DNA from 3 places in the Azospirillum sp. B510 genome. Region 3 is predicted to be linked to each of the others. Evidence: riboswitches for the same ligand, from Rfam matches in the RefSeq annotation. Region 3 holds a riboswitch; each other region holds the start of a gene.

Region 1 (5,341 bases), 360 kb from region 3:
ACAGCTCGGCAGTGAAGGCGCGGGTGCCACGCAGCCCTTCCCGCACCTGTTCCGGCGTGGTCAGGGCGGCACCGCGGCCCGGCACCAGCTTCTCCGGCTCCAGGGCGGCGATGGCGTCGAGCGTCGCCGGCCAATGGGTGAAGTAGGCGTCGCCGCAATAGGGGGTGGCGCCATACTCGACCAGATCGCCGGAGAACAGGATTTTCTCCCGGGGCAGCCAGACCACCGTGTCGCCCTTGCTGTGGCCACGGCCAAGTTGCAGCAAGCGCACCTCCAGCGAGCCGAGCCATAGCGTCATGTGGCCACGGAAGGTGATGGTCGGCCAGGTGAGGCCGGGAACCGATTCGACGGCGCGGAAAAGCCGGGGGAAGCGGCCGATCTCGCTCGCCATGTCGGCCTCGCCGCGCTCGACGATCAGGTCGCGGGTGTCCTCGCTGGCGATGATCTGTTCCGGCGCATAGCCCGAGGCGCCCAGCACCCGCACCGCGTGGTAATGCGACAGCACGACATGGCGGATCGGCTTGTCGGTGACCTCGCGGATGCGGCGGATGACATCCTGGGCCATCACCGGCGTCGCCTGGGTGTCGATCACCATCACCGCGTCGTCGCCGATGACGATGCCGGTGTTGGGATCGCCCTCCGCCGTGTAGGCGTAGGCATTGTCCGACAGCTTGTCGAAACTGACGGTCTTCTCGTCCAGGTCGGCATGCGAGGCGAAATTCTTGGACATCCGGTTTCTCCACAGGTGCCGGCGACGCCCCCCTGCCCTCCCGGAGGATCGCCGGCCATTGATCGGTTGGGCCAACCATATCGTTTCATATGAAACCATGCAACGCGTTTGAGGCACCGAGGCCGACTGAGACCGGCGACCGGCGGGTTGACGCAACCGGGCGACGATGGCAGCCGGGTCGTCGCCCAGGCAGGCACGAGCATTCTTGCGACGATCTTCCGCTTGCCCTGTCCCGATCGAACAGATACGTTATGTTATAACATAACATTTTGATGCTCCGTTGCGACGAACAGCCGAACCACCATGACGACACCCCTTCTCCGGATCGCTGTGCGGGCGACACTCCCGCGAACCCGCCAGGCATGGACCGGGTCGGGGAAATCGCGCGGCCTCCCCCATGCCGGTCTTGACCGCCGACGCCGGCTCGCTCATCACTATCCCCGGTTCTGGTTCTTCCGGCGGCATCCGCCGGAAGCTAAGAGGGAACCCGGTGAGCCGCGCCGAGCGGCGAGACCGGGGCTGCCCCCGCAACTGTGAGCGGCGAGCCGATCCGTCATTTTCCGCCACTGGCGCCCCTCGCGGCGCTGGGAAGGCTGGACGGACCGGCGACGACCCGCAAGCCAGGAGACCTGCCAGCACCACGATCAACGTCCTCGGGCGGGGTGTCCCGGTGGAACGCTTGCCATGCGCGTGCCCGGATTCCGCGACCGGTTCCGCCCCGCATGCCGCAAGGCGTCCGCCCACACGCTCCGCCCGCCACGGCAGGAAGCACGGATGACGCCCACGCCTTTCCCCATCGCGGCCTCCCACCCCGGCCGCCCGGCCGCCCGCTCCCCCGCCATCGCGGTGACGGGGCTGAGTTGCCGGCTGGCCGGCCGCGCGGTCCTGTCTGACATCGGCTTCAGCGTCGCGGAGGGGATGGTCCTCGGCATTCTCGGACCGAACGGCTCCGGCAAATCGACGCTGCTGCGCTGCCTTGCCGGGCTTCAGGCCCCCTCGGCCGGAACCATCCGCGTCGAGGGAGCCGATCCGCGGGCCGTCGGGCCGGCGGCGTTGGCCCGCCGTCTGGCGTTGCAGGCGCAGGACAGCAGCCCCGCCCTCGGCTTCACCGTGCGCGACGTGGTCGCCATGGGGCGGCTGGCCCATCGCCGTTCGGTCTTTTCCGGAGACGGGGCGGAGGATCGCGCCATCGTCGACGAGGCTCTGGCCCGGCTGGATCTCGCGGCCCTGGCCGACCGCCCGGTCGAACAGCTGTCGGGCGGCGAGCGGCAGCGGGTGATGATCGCCCGCGCCCTGGCCCAGCGCCCGCGCATCCTGCTGCTGGACGAGCCGACCAACCATCTCGACATCCAGCACCGCTTCGCCATCCTCGATCTGGTGCGCTCGCTCGGCATCACCGTGGTGATGACGCTGCATGAGATCGATCTGGCCGCGCGCTGGTGCGACCGCCTCCTGCTGCTGAAGGATGGCCGCCTTCAGGCCGACGCCGTCCCGGACGAGGCGCTGACCGCCGAGCGCCTGACCGCCGTCTACCGGGTCGCCGCCACTGTCGACCGCCACCCCGGCGACGGCCGGCTGCGCATCGAGCTGTCGCCCCTCTGACCCCCGTTCCGCTTCCCCCGTTCCGCCTCCCCAGTCCCGTTCCCTCCGCCGCCCTCCCGACTGGACCCCGCATGCCCCCAGCCCCCGTCCGTACCCTCCTGGCCGCGTTCGGCCTCGCCCTCGCCCCCGCCATCCCTGCGGGGGCGCTCGCCCAAACCCCTCCGGCCGGCTATCCGGTCGAGATCGCCAACTGCTTCGACACCACGCGTTTCGACGCTCCGCCCAAGCGGCCGATGGTCAACGACGTCAACATGACCCAGACCATGATCGATCTCGGTCTGGCCGACCGGCTGGTCGCGGTGTCCGGCATCGCCGGGGCCGAGCGCCACCTGATCGCCCCGCCCGGCGTGGTCGCCGCCCTGCCCCAGCTGCCCGACCGCGCCCCGACGCTGGAGGCGGTGCTGGCCGCCAACCCCGACTTCCTGTTCGCCGGCTGGAGTTACGGCTTCAACGAGGCGCGCGGCCTGACCCCGGCCCGCCTCGCCGAGTTGGGCGTGGCCACCTACACGCTGCGGGAAAGCTGCATCCGCATCGGCCGGCGCGAGCCGATCAGCATGGACACCCTCTATGCCGATCTGCTGGCGCTGGGCCGCATCTTCGGCATCGCCGACCGGGCCGAGGCGATGGTGGCCGATTTCCGCCGCCGCGTCGCCGCGGTGACCCGGAGGATCGGCGGAGCCACGCAAAGGCCGCGCGTGATGTATTGCGACGATTGCCACACCGACGCCGCCCCGCTGTCGGTTGGGCGCGAGGGCATGACCAGCCTGCTGATGGAGCTGGCCGGCGGCCGCAACATCTTCGACGACATCCCCGACAGCTATGTCCGGGTCAGCTGGGAGGAGATGGCCCGGCGCGACCCGCAATGGATCATCGTCAGCGACCACCGCGTCCCGGCCGAGGCCGCCATCCGCTATCTGCTGTCCGCCCCGCAGCTGGCCGATGTCGAGGCGGTGCGCAAACGCCAGTTCATCGTCCTGACCTATGCCGAACAGACGCCCTCGACACGCGACGTCGACGCGCTGGAACGCATGGCCCGCACGCTGCACCCGGAGCTGTTCCAGCCATGAGCCGCCCGCGGATTCCGCCGCTCTGCCTGCTGCTGGCGACCATTCTGCTGCTGTCCCTGGTCGCGGCGGTCGGCTTCGGCGCCGCCCGCATCCCGCTGCCGACCGTCTGGTCGGTGGTCTCGCACGAGCTGTGGCCCGGCCTCTTCCCGGCGGACGGCATCAGCCGGGCGGAGCGCAACATCGTCTGGGAGCTGCGGCTGCCGCGCGTGCTGCTGGGGGCGCTGGCCGGCGCCGGGCTGGCGGCGGTTGGGGCGGTGTTGCAGGTGGTGACGCGCAACCCGCTGGCCGACCCCTATCTGTTCGGGGTGTCGGCCGGCGCCTCGGTCGGGGCGGTGAGCGTCATCCTGTTCGCCGGCGCCATCGCCACGCTGCCGGTGATCGGCGGCGTTTGGCAATTCCTGAGCCAGGCCCTGGGCCAGTCCCTGAGCCTGCCCACAGCCGCCTTCCTCGGCGCGCTCGCCGCCATGCTGGCGGTCTTCGCCGCCGCGCGCGGACGCGACGGCGGTGTGACCAGTGACCGGCTGGTGCTGACCGGCGTCGCCGTCGCCTTCATCCTGCACGCCGTCACCAACACGCTGATCGTCGCGAGCGCCGACCGCAGCGCCGACGCCGCCCTGTTCTGGATGATGGGCGGCTTCGGCACCGCGCGCTGGAGCGTGCTGCCCGCCCCCGCCCTGACCACCTTGTGCGGGCTCGGCTGGCTGTGGCTGCGCGCCGACAGGATCAACACGCTGGCGCTGGGCGACGACGCCGCCCGCTCGCTCGGCGGCGACCCCGGACGGCTGCGGCTGGAGCTGTTCGCCGTCACCGCCCTGATGACCGGCGCGCTGGTGTCGGCCTGCGGCAGCATCGGCTTCGTCGGGCTGGTGCTGCCCCACATCGCCCGCCTGCTGGTCGGCGGCCATCTGCGGGGGCTGCTGCCGGTGGCGGCGCTCGGCGGAGCGCTGCTGCTGCTGTGGGTCGACGCCGCCGCCCGCACGCTGTTCGCCCCGCGCGAAATCCCGGTCGGCATGGCCACCGCGCTGGTCGGCGGCGCCTTCTTCCTCTGGCTGATGCGCCGCCGCCCCGCCCCCTGACGCCGTCCGAGGCTTCCCGAACCATCCCCCCACCGCGAAGCCCCGCCTTCGCGGATCGCCCCCTCATGCCCTTTTCCCAAGCCACCCTGGAGACACTCACCCGATGCCACCCGCCCGCTTCGCCTCGCGCCGCCCCTCCGCCCCGCTGGCGACCCTGCTTCTGGTCGCCGCCTCCGTCGCGCCGTTCCCCGCCGACGCCGAGGACGCCACCCCGCCGCCGCCCCCGCCGCTGACGCTCGCCCCCGTCACGGTGACCGGCCGCCCGGCGGACGCCGCCCCGTCCGGACTGGCGCCCGGATTGGCGCTCGACCGGCCCAACAGCGGCGGCAGCCGGCTGGACCTCACCCCGCTGGAAACCCCGGCCAGCGTCGAGGTGATCGCCGGCCGGACCATCCGCGAGCGTGGCCAGACCAGCGTGACCGAGGCCGTCACCCAGAACGCCACCGGCTTCACCTCGCTGGGCGCCCCCGGCAATGGCGGCACGTCGCTGGCGACGCGCGGATTCGCCGGCCACGGTTCGGTGATGCAGCTCTATGACGGCACGCGGCTCTATGTCGGGTCGGGCACCGTGACCTTCCCCTTCGACACATGGTCGGCGGAGCGGATCGAGGTGCTGCGCGGCCCCGCCTCCGTCCTTTATGGCGAGGGGGCGATCGGCGGCGTGGTCAATGTGGTGCCCAGGCGGCCGACCACGGAGTTCCGCAACGAGGCGATGGTCGGCATCGGCACCGACGGCACCCGGCGCGCCGCCATCGGCAGCGGCAGCCCGGTGAATGAGACGCTGTCCTACCGGCTGGACGTCAGCGGCAACCGCTCCAACGGCTGGGTCGACCGCGGCGACATGAAAAATCTGGCGGTGTCCGGCG
Region 2 (5,341 bases), on a different replicon from region 3:
CGCGTCACGGTTGCCGGAACCCGCACCCCGATCCGGGGATGATGGGGAGCCGGACGGCCTACACCCCCAGATAGGTGTGCAGCTTGTCCATGTTGGCATGGAGCTGGTCGTTGGGGATCATGTCGACCACATGGCCCTCCTCCATCACGTAATGGCGGTCGGCGATGGTGGCGGCGAAGCGGAAATTCTGCTCCACGAGCAGGATGGTGAACCCGCGCCGCTTCAACGCCCGCACCGCGACGCCGATCTGCTCGATGATCACCGGAGCGAGTCCCTCGGTCGGCTCGTCCAGCAGGATCAGGGTGGCGCCGGTGCGCAGGATGCGGGCGATGGCCAGCATCTGCTGCTCGCCGCCCGACAGCCGCGTGCCCTGGGTGCCGCCGCGGCCCTTCAGGTTGGGGAACAGGTCGTGGATCTGCGCGACCGTCATCCCGCCCTCCTTGACCACCGGCGGCAGCGTCAGATTTTCGTCGACGCTGAGGGAGGAGAAGATGCCGCGCTCCTCCGGCACATAGCCGATGCCGAGCCGCGGGATCCTGTGCTGCGCCATGCCGATCAGCTCCTGGCCCTGGAAACGGATCGAGCCGGTGCGCCTGCCCATGATGCCCATGATGGCGCGCATGGTCGAGGTCTTGCCGGCGCCGTTGCGGCCCAGCAGCGTCACCACCTCGCCCCGGCGAACCTCCAGGCCGACACCGTGCAGCACATGGCTTTCGCCGTAGAAGCCATGCAGGTCGGCGATCTCCAGCATGGCGGTCTTCGTGTTGCCCCCGTCAGGCATGTCCGGTCCCCATATAGGCTTCCATCACCTGCGGGTTCCTGGAGACGGTCTCGTACGGCCCCTCCGCCAGGATCTCGCCGCGGCGAAGCACGGTGATGCTGTCCGACAGGTGGGCGACGACCGACAGGTTGTGCTCGACCATCAGCACGGTGCGGTCGGCGGCGACGCGCTTGATCAGGGCCGCGGTGCCCTCGATGTCCTCATGGCCCATGCCGGCCAGCGGTTCGTCCAGCAGCATCACCTCGGGGTCGAGCGCCAGCGTGGTGGCGATCTCCAGCGCGCGCTTGCGGCCATAGGGCAGCTCCGCCGCCGGATGGCCGGCCCAGGGCGTGAGGTTCACCGCCTCGATCAGTTCCAGCGCCCGGCCATGCAGCTCATGGAGCGACGACTCGGACTTCCAGAAATGGAAGCTGGTACCGAGCGGGCGTTGAAGCGCCACCCGGACATTCTCCAGCACGCTGAGATGCGGGAAGACGGCGGAGATCTGGAAGGAGCGGACCAGACCCATCAATGCGATGTCGGCCGGCTTGGTGCGGGTGATGTCGCGGCCCTTGTAGAGGATCTGCCCGCGCGTGGGGGTGAGGAACTTGGTCAGCAGGTTGAACACCGTGCTCTTGCCGGCGCCGTTCGGGCCGATCAGCGCATGGATGGTGCCGCGGCGGACCTTCAGGTTCACGTCCCGAACCGCCACGAATCCCTTGAACTCCTTCGTCAGGTTGCGCGCTTCCAGGATGATGTCGTCGTTCGCTGCGGCGGTCATCGGTCGCGAATTCCCCCCTCCGGTCTTTGCGGCGTCCTTCATCCGCCAAATCCTTGCGGCGGAAAACATCACACTTGCGGACTCTCCGTCTATCAAACATCACAGCACCCAAAATGCCACTGCGCAAGACCGTCCGCAGGGCGGATATCGGATTGCGGGCTTGCCAAAGCGGCGCGGCGCTGCGATGGTGGCCGTCCGACGGTGCCCCGCCCGTCCTGACGGACGGCTGGGATAATAGGGAATGCGGTGCGGACCGACCCTCTGGACTGGTCCAATGCCGCGGCTGCCCCCGCAACTGTGTGCGGCGAGCGTCCTGTCCATTATGCCACTGGTCCTTGACGGCCGGGAAGGCGGACGGCGATGCGGCGACCCGCGAGCCAGGAAACCTGCCGCCGGACGCATCAATTTTTCCCAACCCCGCCGGGTGTGGCGGGAGAACAAGGATATCGGTCCATGACCACGCGTTCGCTTCACACCGCAACCGGTTCCGCGACCCGTAGCGCCGCCCAGACCGCGGTCGCCGCCTTCGCCGCCATCCTGCTCGGCAGCTTCCTGCTGTACGGCGTCGGCTTCGCCCAGCCGCAGCAGATCCATGACGCGGCCCACGACACCCGTCATTCCTTCGCGTTCCCCTGCCACTAAGCCAGGGTCATGGAACTGATCCGGCGGCTGTTCACAGCCGCACTGGTCGCGGGCGTGCTCTCCGGCACGGCCGCGTCCGTCGTTCAGCAGGCGACCACCGTCCCGCTGATCCTCGAAGCCGAGAAATACGAGGTGGTGACCCCGCCTCCGGCCACGACGGCTACGGCCACTGCCGCCGCCCCGGCCGCCAGCCCTGCCGCCAGCCCTGCCGATGGCCACCAGCATGGTCCGGTGCGCCAGATCGGCGAAGGCGTGCCGACCTCGCTGGACGAGGCGATCCAGCGCATCGGCCTGACCATCGTCGCCGACCTGATCACCGGCGTCGCCTATGCGCTTTTGTTGGGGGCCGCGATCCTGCTGGCCGGCCGGCCTGTCGATGCGCGGCGCGGGCTGGTATGGGGCATGGGGGGCTTCGTCGCCGTCTCGCTGGCGCCCTCCTTCGGCCTGGCCCCGGAACTGCCGGGCATGGCCGGGGCGGAACTGGAGCTGCGCCAGCTCTGGTGGCTGTCCGCCGCCGCCGGAGCCGGCGTCTGCCTGCTGGCCTTCGCCTTCGCCCGCAACCGTCTGGTCATCGCCGTCGCCGTTCTGGCCGCGGCATTGCCCCACCTGATCGGCGCCCCGCATCCGGAAAGCGCCGAGGGTGCGGTTCCGCCGGAACTGGCCGCCCGCTTCGTCGCCGCCTCTCTCGGCGGGGCCGCGCTGTTCTGGGCGATCCTGGGCTCGGCCTGCGGCTGGCTGATGAGCGCTCTCGTCGGCGAGGCCGAATCCCGCCCGGCCCTGCGGGCCCAGCCCGGCGCGCGCTAAGGAGGCGCACTCCATGTCCGCTCTTGCGAAAACGGCCGCCGGCAAGGTGCCGGCGACCGTCATCACCGGCTTCCTCGGCGCCGGAAAGACCACGTTGATCCGCAGCCTGCTGGAAAAGGCCGATGGCCGCCGGCTGGCGCTGATCATCAACGAGTTCGGCGATGTCGGCATCGACGGCGACATCCTGCGCGCCTGCGGCAACCCGACCTGCACCGAGGACGACGTGATCGAGCTGGCGAACGGCTGCCTGTGCTGCACCGTCGCCGACGACTTCGTCCCGGCCATCGAGAAGCTGCTGGCCCGGCCGGAGCCGCCCGAGCATATCGTGATCGAGACCAGCGGTCTGGCCCTGCCCAAGCCGCTGGTCCAGGCCTTCCACTGGCCGGCGATCAAGACGCGGGTCACGGTGGACGGCGTCATCGCCGTGGTTGACGCCGCCGCCGCCGCGGAAGGCCGCTTCGCCCCCGATCCCGCCGCGCTGGAGGCCCAGCGCGACGCCGCCGGCACCGTCGATCATGAAACGCCGATCGAGGAGGTGTTCGAGGATCAGCTGCTCTGCGCCGACCTGATCGTCGTCAACAAGACCGATCTGGTAGCATCCGGCGACCTCGCCCGCGTCGAGGATCTGATCCGCGGCGCCCTGTCCCACACGGTCGGCCGCGACGCCAAGCTGGTGCGGGCCTCCCAGGGTGCCGTCGACCCGCTGGTCCTGCTCGGCGTCGGCGCCGCGGTGGAGGACGATCTCGCCAACCGTCCCAGCCACCATGACGACGAAGAGGGCCACGACCACGACGACTTCACCAGCTTCGTGGTGGAGTTGCCGGCGCAGCCCGACCCGGCCGCTCTGGCGATGACACTGGAACAGGTCGCCGGCCTGCATGGCGTGCTGCGCCTGAAGGGCTTCATCGACGTGCCCGGCAAGCCGATGCGCCTGCTGGTCCAGGGTGTCGGCACCCGCATCCAGACCCATTACGACCGCTTGTGGAAGCCGGGCGAGGAGCGCCGCAGCCGCCTGGTGGTGATCGGCGAGACCGGGCTCGACCGCGACGCGGTGACGCGGGCGGTCGTTGGGTAGGGGTTAGGGTGCCGCTGCTTTTGCCCCACCCCAACTCCCCCGCTTCACAGGGAAGGGACTGCCACCACCTTTCCAATCAAGTGCTTACTCCCTCTCCCGCCCAGCGGGGGAGGGTTAGGGTGGGAACAGGCGTCCCCACTCTTTGAACATAGCCTCGGACACCCATGCATCTGCTCGCCGCCCGCCAGGACGAACTGGACGCCGGCCCCCAGGCGGAAGATCTGGGACAGACGCCGGCCGACATCGTCATGCTGTCCTTTTCCGACAGCGACCTGACCGCGCTCGCCGCCGCGTGGCGGACGGGACGCGCGTCGCTGCCCAGCCTCCGCCTCGCCAACCTCAACCGGCTCGGCCATCCGCTGTCGGTCGATCTCCATGCCGATACCGTCGTCGCCAAGGCGAAGCTGGTGGTCCTGCGCCTGCTCGGCGGCAGCGGCTATTGGCGCTACGGCCTCGACCGTCTCTCCGCGCTGTGCCGCGAGCGCGGCATCCCGCTGGCCGTCCTGTCCGGCGAGGCGCAGCCCGACCCCGGCCTCGCCGCCTACGGCACGGTCCCGCCGGAGACCGCCGACCGGCTGTGGCGCTATTTCACCGAGGGCGGCCCGGCCAACATGGGCCATCTGCTGGCCTGCGCCGCGACGCTGGCCGGCACGCCGATCCATCATGAGGATCCCGCCCCGGTCCCGCGCTTCGGCGCCTACGATGGCTGGACCGGTCCCATGGCCTCGAACGCCCCGGTGGCGGCGGTCGTCTTCTACCGCTCCCATCTGCTGGCCGGCGATCTCGCCCCGGTCCATGCCCTGTGCGACGCGCTGGCGGCGCGCGGCCTCGCCCCCCGCCCGCTGTTCGTCGCCAGCCTGAAGGAACCGGACTGCGCCGCCTGGATGCGCGCCAGCCTGACCGCGCGGGACGCCGCCATCGTCGTCAACACCACCGCCTTCTCGGCGGCGCGCGACGACGGTTCGCCGCTGGAGGCCAACGGCACGCCGGTCCTGCAAGCGATTCTCGCCACCACGCCCGAGGCTGGATGGCGGGCGTCCACGCGCGGGCTCGGACCATCCGACCTCGCGATGAACGTGGTGCTGCCGGAGATGGACGGCCGCATCATCGCCCGCGCCATCGCCTTCAAGACGGCGGGCGAGCTGGACCCCGACCTGCAATTCGCCGCCCCGCTGCTGCGCCCGATCCCCGACCGGGTGGCCTTCACCGCCGACCTCGCCGCCGGCTGGGTCCGCCTGTCCCGCACCCCGCGGGCGGAGCGGCGGCTGGCCTTGGTGCT
Region 3 (5,341 bases):
GCGGTCGGTCAGGTTCTTGGCGAAGAGCCCGACCGAGAACCGATCGCCAGTGTAGCTGGCCGACGCGTCGATCGTCGCGTAGCCGGCGGTCTTGTAGAGGTTCATCTGGTCGATGTTGGCTGACGACACCGCATGGATCCCGCCACCCACGCGCCAGCCCTCACTGTCCGCGGTGCGGGTGTCGTAGTCCAGCCACAGACCGCCCGAATGGCGGGGAACGCCCGGCAGCGTCGATCCCGCCGGCGCGCCATTGGGAATGTCCGCGGTCAGCTCAGCCCTGGTGTAGGCGTAGTTCGCGATCAGCTTCCATGGGCCCGACGGCTGCCAGACCAGATCGGCCTCGAAGCCTTTCGACATCTGCTGGCCTTCGGGAATGCTGGTCAGCATGAAGGGGTCGGTCGGGTTGGTAACGGGGACGTTCTCCCGCTCGATCCGAAAGGCGGCCAGGCTGCCGGAAAGCCCCGTCCCGCTGTCGAACTTGACCCTGATTTCGGCCTGGCGGGAATATTCGAGCTTGGGGCTGCCGGCGTAGAAGGTGAAGGGATTGGCCTTCATGCCTTCGGAATAGCTGGCGAACGCCGAAATCCGGTCGGTCAGGTCATAGACGGCGCCGATGCGGGGCAGGATCCGCGTCTCGTTGAGCGTGTCGGTGCGGGCATAATTGATCGATACCGAATCCATTCCCAGATAGGCCAGCCGCAGGCCGCCCAGGAGATGGAGCTTTCCGAGCGTGGATTGCAGAGCTGAGCGAAGCCGCCCGCCGTCGTGTAGGTGGCGTCGCCGTCGGTCATGGCCAACCCCTGGGGCATGGTCCATTTCGGCCATGCCGACGGGGTCAGCAGATCCACCGAGCCGACCGGCATCATGTCCATATACATCAGCAACCCTTCGGCAATGGTGGTCACGCCCTGATCGCGCAGCAGCTGCGGCGTCACGACCACGACCGATTGCGGCGTTTCCTTCAACGGGGTTTCCGTCTTGGTCGCGCTGTTCGTGGTAACGGCCCGATATCCGTCGATGACGGCGCCGTCTTTGCCTGCATAGAGCGTGATCGGTTCCAGTTGCACAGCGTCCTGAGCCGAGACAGTGCCCGTCGACAGCACCACGGCGCCGACCAGCAGGAGTGCGCCCTGTCCATGAGTGAACGTCATGAGGGATGATGCACTTTCATAAAGAATGGGTGATGTCCGATCATCGGTCAGCCATTTCCCACGGCCGGCCGTCGCCCAGTTCGCCCGGAAGCGCGGCATGGGGATGGTGCAGGCGCGCAGAAGAGAGCAGGCGTGACGGTCACGCCATGCCAAAGGCTTCGCTCGTGATGCGGATGGAAAGGGGAGGGGGGTGCCGGTTCAGCCGGCGGCAGGCGGCGCGCGGGCCTGGAGACTGGACAGGAACCAGCCGGCCGCGATCACGGCGCCGGGCAGGGCTCTGGCGTCGGCCGCCGCCATGGTCTCGGCAGGCAGGGACGTCTGCGCCTGCGGCGGAAGCCCCGCACCGGTGACGGTCGGGCAGAGCGGGCAGTGATCCTTCACCGGGCCGGTGGCCCCGGAGCCATCATCGGTGGGGGCCGGAGGAGCCAGCCCATCCGACCCGACGACAATCGTCTTGATGCCGTCGGCGGAACAGATGGCGATGGTTTCCGCATCCGGCGGCAGTCCGTCCAGCGCCATCGCCGGCATCGTCGCGCTCCACACCATCATCTGGACAACGAACGCCAGCGCTCCGGCCAGAAGGCCGGCTCGGCGGACGCGGTCCATGACGGAGCGGGAAAAGAACACGGGGGATGGTCGCTTACGGCAGGTACCGCCGAAGGTTGCGGCAGCCATGTCATCGCACGGAAGCGGAAGCCGGGCAAGCCACAACGCAGAGCCGGTGACCCGGGCCGCAAGGCATCCCATCGGACGGACGGGCGCCGCCGTCCGATGGGATGAGGCTGGTCAGGCGCCCTGGTGAAGGCGCTGGTTGAACAGCGGCCCCTGGCTGTAACGGTGCAGTGCCTTGGCGGCGGCCAGGACCGCGAGGTCCGCCAGCGGCTCGATGATGATGACGCTCATGTAGGCGGCGCCGAAGCTGGCGACCTCCGCGAGGTTCTCCGCCGTGAAGCCGTGGCCGTAGATGGCCCAGAAGGCGACCCAGGCGACGATGCCGCCCTGATAGGCGGTGGAGAGTGCGAGAGCCTGCGAGTATTTCAGCTCGACATAGGGGGTGGCGGCCGGAACGATGCGCTTCGCCAGCAGGCCGATTCCCCACAGCGGCACCAACAGCGTGGTGACGTTCATGCCGTACTGCGGCAGGTCGAAGGGAGCGAAGAACACACCCTGGATCAGCAGGCCGGCGGCGAGGCCGATGGCGGCGGCACCGGACCCGAACAGCAGCAGCAGGGTCGAGCCGAGGATGAGGTGGACCTCCGACACGCCCACCGGATGATGCGGCAGAACTTCGAAGAAGCAGAAGACGAGAGCCGTGGTGATCAGGCTGCGCAGCGCCAGCGAAACGGCCCCGCCATTGTTGCGGATGGCATCGAGCGCCATTTTCCCGGCCAGCGCGAAGGCGCCTGCCGCCGTTGCGTAGCTGAGGAGGATCTTGGCGCCGTCGACGACGCCGGGTTCGATATGCATGCCGCTTTCCCTTTTCCGAACCTGCCCAGAAATGAGTCGGGATGGCCGCCGCGGGGGCAGCCGCGCGCGTCGTTCCCCGATCCTCTGGAGCGGCATGCCGGATGGATGGCTTGCGGAAAGCGGGCCGGTCGGGACCGTGCATCGGCAAGCGATCACCGGGGCACCCCGCCCGAGGATTTTCGTCTGGTTATGGCAGGTCTCCTGGCTTGCGGGTCGTTGCCACGCCGTCCGGCCTTCCCGGCGCGGCCAGTCTCCCGAGGGGAGCCAAGCGCCAGTGACACGGATTTGGACGATGCGGCTCGCCGCTCACAGTTGCGGGGGCAGCGCCGGACTTGCTACCGATCCCTGACGGGGGTGGCGCACCGGCTTCCCTCTTAGCCCCGCAGCATAACGATGCGGGGAACCATAACCATCCCCACGGTAGGGTGGGTCGCCCCCGCCGTCAAGGGCGACTCCCGGTGTTCGCCCGATGCCGGCACGGCCTGCCGGATGGCGGGCTTTTCTTTGGAAAAGGGACATGATCGAGGTCAGGACGACGATCCGCTTCGCGGTGTCCGATGTGAAACTTCGTACAAAAAGCGTTCGTCCAAAGTATCGCGCCTGGGCTATGGTGTCCCGCATCGTGTCCTGGGCACGGTTTCAAGGTCGGCGGAGCGGGATGCTGCTGAAGCGGAACGGACGGGGACGGGTGTGGCGGACCGGCTGTTTGGCCGGAGCGGTCGCATTGCTGTTCCAGATCGTTTCCTGGGCCTGGATGCCCGCCTGGATTTCGTCGGCCAGGGCCGAAACCAATCGGATCGTGATCTGTACGGCGGACGGGTTCAAGACCGTGGCTCTGGACGATCACGGTGTCCCGGCCGACCCGGACGGCGCCCCTTCCGATGCGGGCGTTACCGATGGCTCCTGCCCCTTGTGCCCCCTGGTCGGCGGTCTGGCGATGCCGCCGCTCGGCCCGCTTCCGGTGACCGTCGGATTCTTGCGGCATGGGCCCGAGTTCCTGCCTGGCAGCCGCATCGCCGCCGGGTGGTTCCTATCCTCCCTTCAAGCCCGGGCGCCTCCGGCCAACGGTTGATCCGTCCTTGGCATCGGTGGGGTTCAGACCTGCCGGTGCCGCTCCATGACCGATTGACCGGAGCTTCCGCATGCCCGACACCTGTTTCGGGGACGCGGCCGTCGCGACAGCGCTCTCCCCCGTCGTCCCGCCCGATCGCGCGGTGAAGACGGACGAACCGCTGTTCGACGCCGTTGCCACCCCCAATGACAGCGGCACCCGCAATGGCCGCCTCATCTTCGTTGCCGTTCTGACCGCTTATTTCGCAATCACCCTGTTCGCCTGGCTGCGCCTCGGGGCGTGGCCGATGGCGCTCTATTCCCTGATCGTCCTTGCCTTCGCCATCTGGTCGGTGATCGGCGATGCACGGCGCCGGCGGCAGTCCGAGCGTATCCGCGTCTGGCCGGACCGCACCCTGGTCGAACGCATCGACGGGGCAGGGCGGCGGACCTCCAGCGAATGGCAGACGGGCTGGCTGCGGCTGATCGTCGAGCACGGTCGGCCCGGCGGCCCATGTCTGCGCCTGACCAGCCATGGCCGGTCGGAAACGGTCGGCGCCTTCCTAACCGGGCGCGAGCGGCTGGATCTGGCGAACGCGCTGGCGCGGCATCTCGGCCCGGCGGCCGTATCGCGTTGATCTGCCAATACATTGCTAGCGGCTCTTCTGCGCCCATAGGACGGAGCGGCCGATCCGGCAACGGCATGTCTGCCTTCTTTCCCGCCCACTTGAAATGGCGGCGGCATTCGGTTGCGGCTGAAGGCCCGCCATGTGCGGGGTGTCCCGTTGTCGCGCACGCACATAACCGGCATCCGCCATTTCGATGCGCTAAAAGCTTGATTGGTAAGTTTCTTCACCATCCTCGCTCAGGCCAATCTGGGCGCCTCGCTCGGATCACCGCTGCTGATAGTCTCCTTTCGGGCGAACTGCCTGTTGATCTACAGCTCGCCTCTGAAACTCTTAGGGCCTGTTGACATTCATCGTGTTACCAAGACGGTAGCGACGAGGTTAATGGCAGCGGCGAAGCTTGTATCAGTTTTGTCGTATCGTGTGGCGATGCGTCGGAATTCTTTGATTTTGCAGAAGAAGTTCTCGACCAGATGGCGCCATTTGTACATCTCGGCGTCGTGGGGAATCGGGGGAGATCGGTTGGCCTTGGACGGAATGACGGCGACCGCGCCTCGCTCGGCGATCAAGATACGGATGGCGTTGCTGTCGAAGGCTTTGTCAGCCAGCAAGGCGGAGAATTCGATACCGTCCAGCACCGGTTCGACGCCGACGCTGTCATGTCGCTGGCCCGGCAGCAGGATGAAGCGCCCAAGGTTCCCCAACGCATCGACGACGGCCAGGATCTTGGTCGTCAGCCCGCCACGAGAGCGACCGATGGCCTGAGCCTGAGTCCCCCCCTTGCGCCGGTACCGTGCTGATGCACCCGGACAATCGTGCCATCAATGATCGCGTACTCGAAGTCCGCGTCGCTCGATAAAGCGGCGAAGACCTCGTCGAAGACACCGGCCTTGGCCCATCGGCGATAGCGCTGGAACACCGAGTTCCAATTGCCGAACGCTGCGGGCAAGTCCCGCCAGGGCGCTCCAACGCGGACGATCCACAGGACCGCCTCCAAAAACAGGCGATTGTCCGCTGCCGAGCGGCCAGGGTCGCCCACTTTGCCGG

Evidence for each region. Region 3 has a riboswitch for cobalamin ahead of AZL_RS04210 (energy-coupling factor ABC transporter permease). Riboswitches for the same ligand answer to the same signal wherever they lie in the genome.
Region 1: linked by a shared signal. The riboswitch ahead of AZL_RS02560 (ABC transporter ATP-binding protein) and the one ahead of AZL_RS04210 (energy-coupling factor ABC transporter permease) in region 3 are both predicted to bind cobalamin.
Region 2: linked by a shared signal. The riboswitch ahead of AZL_RS29045 (CbtB domain-containing protein) and the one ahead of AZL_RS04210 (energy-coupling factor ABC transporter permease) in region 3 are both predicted to bind cobalamin.

What each region holds. Positions count from the first base shown of each region.
Region 1 covers NC_013854.1:550,456-555,796, reverse strand. The annotation lists gene AZL_RS02565 (MBL fold metallo-hydrolase) at 1-730, opposite strand, end outside; cobalamin riboswitch at 1,161-1,382, shown strand; gene AZL_RS02560 (ABC transporter ATP-binding protein) at 1,505-2,332, shown strand; gene AZL_RS02555 (ABC transporter substrate-binding protein) at 2,404-3,399, shown strand; gene AZL_RS02550 (FecCD family ABC transporter permease) at 3,396-4,475, shown strand; gene AZL_RS02545 (TonB-dependent receptor) at 4,579-5,341, shown strand, end outside.
Region 2 covers NC_013858.1:369,641-374,981, forward strand. The annotation lists gene AZL_RS29035 (ABC transporter ATP-binding protein) at 59-781, opposite strand; gene AZL_RS29040 (ABC transporter ATP-binding protein) at 774-1,541, opposite strand; cobalamin riboswitch at 1,724-1,950, shown strand; gene AZL_RS29045 (CbtB domain-containing protein) at 1,995-2,183, shown strand; gene AZL_RS29050 (CbtA family protein) at 2,193-2,987, shown strand; gene cobW (cobalamin biosynthesis protein CobW) at 3,001-4,062, shown strand; gene cobN (cobaltochelatase subunit CobN) at 4,227-5,341, shown strand, end outside.
Region 3 covers NC_013854.1:906,104-911,444, forward strand. The annotation lists gene AZL_RS33985 (TonB-dependent siderophore receptor) at 1-681, opposite strand, end outside; gene AZL_RS36830 (TonB-dependent siderophore receptor) at 594-1,250, opposite strand; gene AZL_RS04205 (DUF2946 family protein) at 1,350-1,778, opposite strand; gene AZL_RS04210 (energy-coupling factor ABC transporter permease) at 1,938-2,618, opposite strand; cobalamin riboswitch at 2,792-3,041, opposite strand; gene AZL_RS04215 (DUF2946 domain-containing protein) at 3,136-3,690, shown strand; gene AZL_RS04220 (DUF2244 domain-containing protein) at 3,761-4,306, shown strand; one part of gene AZL_RS33990 (IS5-like element ISAzs9 family transposase) at 4,645-5,075, opposite strand; one part of gene AZL_RS33990 (IS5-like element ISAzs9 family transposase) at 5,075-5,341, opposite strand, start outside.